2 regions of the Bacillus silvicola genome follow, and region 1 is predicted to be linked to the other one. Evidence: a T-box and tRNA genes for the amino acid it is inferred to sense, from the RefSeq annotation. Region 1 holds a T-box; the other holds one or more tRNA genes.
What was found. A T-box is a leader RNA that pairs with one kind of tRNA and senses whether it is charged. The one in region 1 lies ahead of ACP6L7_RS13115 (tryptophan--tRNA ligase), so its partner is inferred to be a tRNA-Trp.

Region 1 (3,373 bases):
CATACCTGTTCCAGGGAAGCCACCCATACCCATTCCAGGAAAACCACCCATACCTGTTCCAGGGAAACCGCCCATACCCATTCCAGGAAAACCTATAATACGGTGAGAATCTAATGTCATGTTTCCACCTACTTTTTATAAATATTTCATACTCTTTTACATGCTATGCTTAAAGAAAATAAAGGAGCTTATTCTCATTTGAAATTAGGCAGACTAACTACTGATAAGTGGGGTTATGTGAACTTCATATGTATAGGATATAGATAAAAGGACTTTCAATCTTCGAATAAGAATTTATACAATGAATTGATAAACTGGGCAATCTGTTCATGTTAGAGTTTGTTATCATCAATCCTTTTAAACAAAAGATATAGTATTATCATTTCGAGAAGATTCTTTTATCTTCAGTTTTGGTAGCGATAAGGACTTTTGGGGAGGAGAAATCTATTACTCTTATTTAGTTTATAGTAAACAAATTAGTCTCATGCGTAGGCTTTTAATTCAATAATAGGTAGATTGCTTTCCTTTAGTTTGTAATCAAATATTAAATCGTCCATGCGAAAATTAGCATCTACTTCAAGAGAAATGAAAGTACCCCCTATTTCTACTTGATTTCCGTTCTCATTCTCAAAAGTGAGCGCACCTTCAAACGTTTCTATGTACTCATCGCAGGTGTATAAATATATAGCGATAGGTGTGAAATGTATAATTACCCCTAAAGTATCATCGTTAGTCTGAATATTTCTCTTAAACTTATCGATTTTTTTAGTAAACCAACCCATAACTTCACCCCGTTTTTGTATTGCAAAGAAATTCTGTATATATTGATTATATATGGTGTGGAATAAATCGGTAATGGTTATTGTTAAAATTCCAAATAAAGAAAACCAGAAAATTCAGTTTTATTAGAAGGGAAAATGTGATAAACTGTAAAAAATAACTAAAAAGCAATGAAAGAGAAGAGTACATATTCAAAACTTTTCAGAGAACTGATATGTGGTGGGAATCAGTAAGGGATGGATATGGAATGGGCTCTGGAGCTTCTCACTGAAATGAGTAGGTAAAGACGGTTACTTCACGTTATCGAAGTATGAAGTGAGCTAATGATAGCTAATTAAGGTGGTACCGCGGGAGTCTCTCGTCCTTTTTATAGGATGAGGGGCTCTTTTTATTTTATTTTGAGGAAGGAGGAGTTAGTGTGAGTGAAAAAATAATGTTAACAGGAATTAAGCCAACAGGTTATCCGCATTTAGGAAATTATATTGGTGCAATTAAACCAGCATTACAAATGTCAAAAAATAATGAAGGAAAAGCATTATATTTTATAGCTGACTATCATGCGTTAAATGCTGTGCATGATCCAGAAAAGTTCAGTAGTTATACGAAAGAGGTAGCAGCTACTTGGTTATCACTCGGACTTGGAGAAGATGTTATTTTTTACCGACAAACAGAAGTGCCGGAGATTTTAGAACTAGCTTGGATATTAGCTTGTCTAACTCCGAAAGGTCTTATGAACCGTGCTCATGCGTATAAAGCGAAAGTAGAGCAAAATAAAGAAGCAGGGTTAGAGGTCGATGCTGGAGTGAATATGGGATTATATACGTATCCGATTTTAATGGCGGCTGATATATTACTATTCCAAGCTACTCATGTACCAGTTGGAAAAGACCAAATTCAGCATATTGAAATTGCGCGTGATATTGCGACGTATTTTAATCATACATTCGGCACGACATTTACGCTTCCAGAGTATGTAGTGCAAGAAGAGGGTGCCATTTTACCCGGCCTTGATGGAAGAAAGATGAGTAAAAGTTATGGGAATGTGATCCCATTATTTGCAGAACAAGAAAAACTACGAAAGTTAATATTTAAAATCAAAACAGATTCTTCACTTCCAAATGAACCGAAAGAAATAGAAACGTTATTTACAATATATAAAGAATTCGCGACGAAAGATGAAATGCAGTCGATGCGTGAAAAGTATGAGACAGGCATTGGATGGGGAGATGTGAAAAAAGAGTTGTTTCGCGTTGTAGACCGCGAATTGGCTGGACCTCGGGAAAAATACGAAATGTATATGAATGAGCCGCATTTATTATATGAAGCGTTAGAAAACGGTGCTGAGAAGGCTCGTGAAATTGCGAAGATAAATTTAGCAGAAATTAAAAAACGGATTGGATTTGAGAGGGGGCGATGAGCGTTCCCTCGTTTTTCGATATAAATTATTCTTTATATCGATACGTAGAGCAAGGAGTTCGCACTTCTTTTCCAAACTTATTAGTTGCATATATTAAAAAGTATGCTAATATAGGGATACTTATTAAACGTGTTTAATAAGTATAATTGAAGTCACTTATTAAAGTTGTTTAATAAGTGTAATTCATTCTATAACGAAGGAGATGATTCTATGAAAACGGAAAAAGAAAAGATGTTGGCGGGAGAAATGTATATTGCGGATGACGAAGAATTAGTGGCTGATAGGGTGGAGACAAAACGTTTGACACGTCTTTATAACGAGGCTATGGAGACAGGAGATGAACAACGTTTTACTTTATTAAATCAGCTTTTAGGTTCTTCAGCTGACGGAAAAACCCACATTAATCCTGATTTTCGTTGTGATTACGGCTACAATATTCATGTTGGAAAGAGCTTTTTCGCAAATTTTAATTGTGTGATTTTGGATGTTTGTGAAGTACGAATCGGTGATAATTGTATGTTTGCACCTGGCGTTCACATTTATACTGCTACGCATCCGTTGCATCCGGTAGAGCGGAACTCTGGAAAAGAATATGGGAAGCCTGTAAAGATTGGTAACAATGTTTGGGTTGGCGGGGGAGCCATTATTAACCCTGGTATTTCAATTGGAGATAATGTTGTAATTGCTTCAGGGGCAGTTGTGACAAAAGATGTACCTAATAATGTAGTTGTTGGTGGTAACCCAGCTAAAGTTATTAAAACGATAGAAGAATAAAAGGTGTTTTCATCAGTGTGTAAATTAACGCATAAACAATTTGAAAGGTGTTTCATATGAAGAAAGATTTCGCGGAGAATGATACAAAGATACTACTTGCCTCTCGAAACGCTCTATTCCTCTTATTTGCTTTGCCAGGTGTCGCTTTTGCTACATGGATTTCTAGAACGGCAGCGGTGCGAGAGATTTTAGCAGTTTCAAATGCAGAAATGGGCTGGATTTTGTTCGGACTATCAGTCGGTTCAATAATTGGTTTACTGAGTGCAAGTCGCTTCATTGACTGTAAGGGAGCTAGAGGCGTTATTATAGGCAGTATGTTTTTTATGATTGTTGGATTGCTTTGTTTAGGTATTAATATTTATTTTGTTTCTAGTATGGGGGTTTTTGGTAGCTTACTAGTAT
Region 2 (3,373 bases), on a different contig from region 1:
TCATCTTTATGAAACTGCGGTAAACCCTTTACTTTATTCATTCCATATACGATAAATGCCGCTAAATTTTCTTCTTTATAAAACTCTTTTTCTTTCCATACTAATATAGTTCGCTCTTTCCCTTCACCTTTTGGATGACAAGGTACAAGCAAAGAAAATAACTTAGCGAAATTGTTTGGTTCTATATATGTATCTGTAACCAAATTCCAATTTGGATCGCCCTGTGCAGCCCTCATATAATTCCCCTTTCCTTTTTATCTATGTAGGAAATATTAATTCATTATTACATCATTAACAATAAATATCGTTATATTCAAAATCTATCATAATACTTATATCTATTAGTATATCATTTTTTCTCTCATTAAAAATTAGGAATAACAAATTTAAAAAAACTGTCGAAAATATTAACGCTATACTTATTATATAATGTCTCAGATACATCACGCTAACATATTAGTTTAATCCATATATACTAGAATAATGTATCTGATCTTTATACATAATTTATTCCATGTGCTCCGAGATTTCACTTAAAGCAAAGCCAGCTTGATCATCAGCCGATTCTCTTATAGCTAAATCACCTAGTGCTAGCATACCCACAAGTTGCCCACTCTCAACTACTGGTAAGCGTCTAATTTGATAATGTGCCATTAATTCTGTAGCTTTTTCAATCGAATCATCTGGAGAAACTGAAACAATGTTTGTTGTCATTATATTTGTAATTTTATTAGATCCAGGATGTTTTTCAGCAATCCCACGAACAACTAAGTCTCGATCAGTAACAAGCCCAACAACTTGTTCATTTTCAACAACAGGAATCAATCCAACCGATTCTTCCTTCATTTTTACAGCAGCCTCATATACATTATCTAACGGGGTACAATGTACAATATGAGTACTCATAAAGTCTCTAACTCGCGTCATTTTTATCTCCTCCTTTTAATACATACCATAGCTTTTCCTAAATCCCTTTATTTATTTGAGAAAAATAAGATGATAAAAAAGAGGCATACACATAATAAAAAAGAGTCAGCACATTGCTGACTCTTTTTTTATGACCCGTACGGGATTCGAACCCGTGTTACCGCCGTGAAAGGGCGGTGTCTTAACCACTTGACCAACGGGCCATGGCTCCGCAGGTAGGACTCGAACCTACGACCGATCGGTTAACAGCCGATAGCTCTACCACTGAGCTACTGCGGAATATATATGGTGGGCCTAAATGGACTCGAACCATCGACCTCACGCTTATCAGGCGTGCGCTCTAACCAGCTGAGCTATAGGCCCATATACTTTACAGGGGCAGTAGGAATCGAACCCACACTGGAGGTTTTGGAGACCTCAGTTCTACCTTTAAACTATGCCCCTAAATGATGCCGGCTAGAGGACTTGAACCCCCAACCTACTGATTACAAGTCAGTTGCTCTACCAATTGAGCTAAGCCGGCATAAAAAAAATGGTGGCTCGGGACGGAATCGAACCGCCGACACGAGGATTTTCAGTCCTCTGCTCTACCGACTGAGCTACCGAGCCAACATAAATGGCGGTCCCGACCGGGGTCGAACCGGCGATCTCCTGCGTGACAGGCAGGCATGTTAACCACTACACCACGGGACCATTGGTTGCGGGGACAGGATTTGAACCTGCGACCTTCGGGTTATGAGCCCGACGAGCTACCGTACTGCTCCACCCCGCGACGATATTATATTGTTTGAAAAAATGGAGGAGGTAGAGGGATTCGAACCCCCGCGCGACTCTCGCCGCCTGTCGGTTTTCAAGACCGATCCCTTCAGCCGAACTTGGGTATACCTCCATGAAGGAAAATCAATATTTTTTTATATGTAACTAAACCACTTTTTTTGAAAAAATGGAGGAGGTAGAGGGATTCGAACCCCCGCGCGATTCTCACCGCCTGTCGGTTTTCAAGACCGATCCCTTCAGCCGAACTTGGGTATACCTCCGACATATAAAAAATAAAGTGGAGCCTAGCGGGATCGAACCGCTGACCTCCTGCGTGCAAGGCAGGCGCTCTCCCAGCTGAGCTAAGGCCCCATGTTTTTGGGAAAATCGGGAAGACAGGATTTGAACCTGCGACCCCCTGGTCCCAAACCAGGTGCTCTACCAAGCTGAGCCACTTCCCGTTAATAAAAGCGCGCCCGAGAGGAGTCGAACCCCTAACCTCTTGATCCGTAGTCAAACGCTCTATCCAATTGAGCTACGGGCGCATATGGTGCCGAGGGCGGGGGTCGAACCCGCACGGTGGTCACCCACCGCAGGATTTTAAGTCCTGTGCGTCTGCCTGTTCCGCCACCCCGGCATGTCATATTGAAAATTGGAGCGGAAGACGGGATTCGAACCCGCGACCCCAACCTTGGCAAGGTTGTATTCTACCACTGAACTACTTCCGCAAGACATGTATGAGTTATTTTATTAAAAGTGCGGGTGAAGGGAGTCGAACCCCCACGCCAAAGGCGCCAGATCCTAAGTCTGGTGCGTCTGCCAATTCCGCCACACCCGCATATTTGATTAAAATGGTGAGCCATGAAGGATTCGAACCTTCGACCCTCTGATTAAAAGTCAGATGCTCTACCAACTGAGCTAATGGCTCTTAATGGCTGGGCTAGCTGGATTCGAACCAGCGCATGACGGAGTCAAAGTCCGTTGCCTTACCGCTTGGCTATAGCCCATTAATTAAGAATGGTGGAGGGGGGCAGATTCGAACTGCCGAACCCGAAGGAGCGGATTTACAGTCCGCCGCGTTTAGCCACTTCGCTACCCCTCCGACATATATGGTGGAGGATGACGGGATCGAACCGCCGACCCCCTGCTTGTAAGGCAGGTGCTCTCCCAGCTGAGCTAATCCTCCATTTTGCCTGGCAACGTCCTACTCTCACAGGGACAAGGTCCCAACTACCATCGGCGCTAGAGAGCTTAACTTCCGTGTTCGGTATGGGAACGGGTGTGGCCTCTCTGCCATCATTACCAGACTGTATTCATTTAAGACAAGAATCATTATAACTCATTCACCTTTGAAAGTCAACAAGTTTTTTATATTCTTTCAAAACTAGATAACATCGCTTCATATTATATGGTTAAGTCCTCGATCTATTAGTATTCGTCAGCTCCACATGTCACCATGCTTCCACCTCGAACCTATCAACCTGATCATCTTTCAGGGATCTTACTAGCTTACGCTATGGGAAATCTCATCTTGAGGGGGGCTTCATGCTTAGATGCTTTCAGCACTTATCCCTTCCGCACATAGCTACCCAGCTATGCCCTTGGCAGAACAACTGGTACACCAGCGGTGCGTCCATCCCGGTCCTCTCGTACTAAGGACAGCTCCTCTCAAATTTCCTACGCCCACGAC

Region 2: it encodes a tRNA-Trp, which carries the amino acid that the T-box ahead of ACP6L7_RS13115 (tryptophan--tRNA ligase) is inferred to sense. The anticodon was not compared.

Annotation. Positions count from the first base shown of each region.
Region 1 is NZ_JBNGVC010000012.1:247,369-250,741, reverse strand. It holds gene ACP6L7_RS13125 (hypothetical protein) at 1-120, opposite strand, end outside; gene ACP6L7_RS13120 (hypothetical protein) at 483-782, opposite strand; T-box leader at 942-1,149, shown strand; gene ACP6L7_RS13115 (tryptophan--tRNA ligase) at 1,199-2,197, shown strand; gene ACP6L7_RS13110 (maltose O-acetyltransferase) at 2,408-2,971, shown strand; gene ACP6L7_RS13105 (MFS transporter) at 3,028-3,373, shown strand, end outside.
Region 2 is NZ_JBNGVC010000013.1:408,590-411,962, forward strand. It holds gene ACP6L7_RS24265 (DUF3965 domain-containing protein) at 1-236, opposite strand, end outside; gene ACP6L7_RS24270 (CBS domain-containing protein) at 508-927, opposite strand; tRNA gene ACP6L7_RS24275 (tRNA-Glu) at 1,059-1,130, opposite strand; tRNA gene ACP6L7_RS24280 (tRNA-Asn) at 1,132-1,206, opposite strand; tRNA gene ACP6L7_RS24285 (tRNA-Ile) at 1,214-1,290, opposite strand; tRNA gene ACP6L7_RS24290 (tRNA-Trp) at 1,301-1,371, opposite strand; tRNA gene ACP6L7_RS24295 (tRNA-Thr) at 1,378-1,450, opposite strand; tRNA gene ACP6L7_RS24300 (tRNA-Phe) at 1,461-1,536, opposite strand; tRNA gene ACP6L7_RS24305 (tRNA-Asp) at 1,545-1,620, opposite strand; tRNA gene ACP6L7_RS24310 (tRNA-Met) at 1,623-1,699, opposite strand; tRNA gene ACP6L7_RS24315 (tRNA-Ser) at 1,724-1,816, opposite strand; tRNA gene ACP6L7_RS24320 (tRNA-Ser) at 1,872-1,964, opposite strand; tRNA gene ACP6L7_RS24325 (tRNA-Ala) at 1,983-2,055, opposite strand; tRNA gene ACP6L7_RS24330 (tRNA-Pro) at 2,071-2,144, opposite strand; tRNA gene ACP6L7_RS24335 (tRNA-Arg) at 2,155-2,228, opposite strand; tRNA gene ACP6L7_RS24340 (tRNA-Leu) at 2,232-2,320, opposite strand; tRNA gene ACP6L7_RS24345 (tRNA-Gly) at 2,337-2,411, opposite strand; tRNA gene ACP6L7_RS24350 (tRNA-Leu) at 2,441-2,521, opposite strand; tRNA gene ACP6L7_RS24355 (tRNA-Lys) at 2,536-2,611, opposite strand; tRNA gene ACP6L7_RS24360 (tRNA-Gln) at 2,616-2,690, opposite strand; tRNA gene ACP6L7_RS24365 (tRNA-Tyr) at 2,702-2,785, opposite strand; tRNA gene ACP6L7_RS24370 (tRNA-Val) at 2,794-2,869, opposite strand; rRNA gene rrf (5S ribosomal RNA) at 2,875-2,990, opposite strand; rRNA gene ACP6L7_RS24380 (23S ribosomal RNA) at 3,092-3,373, opposite strand, start outside.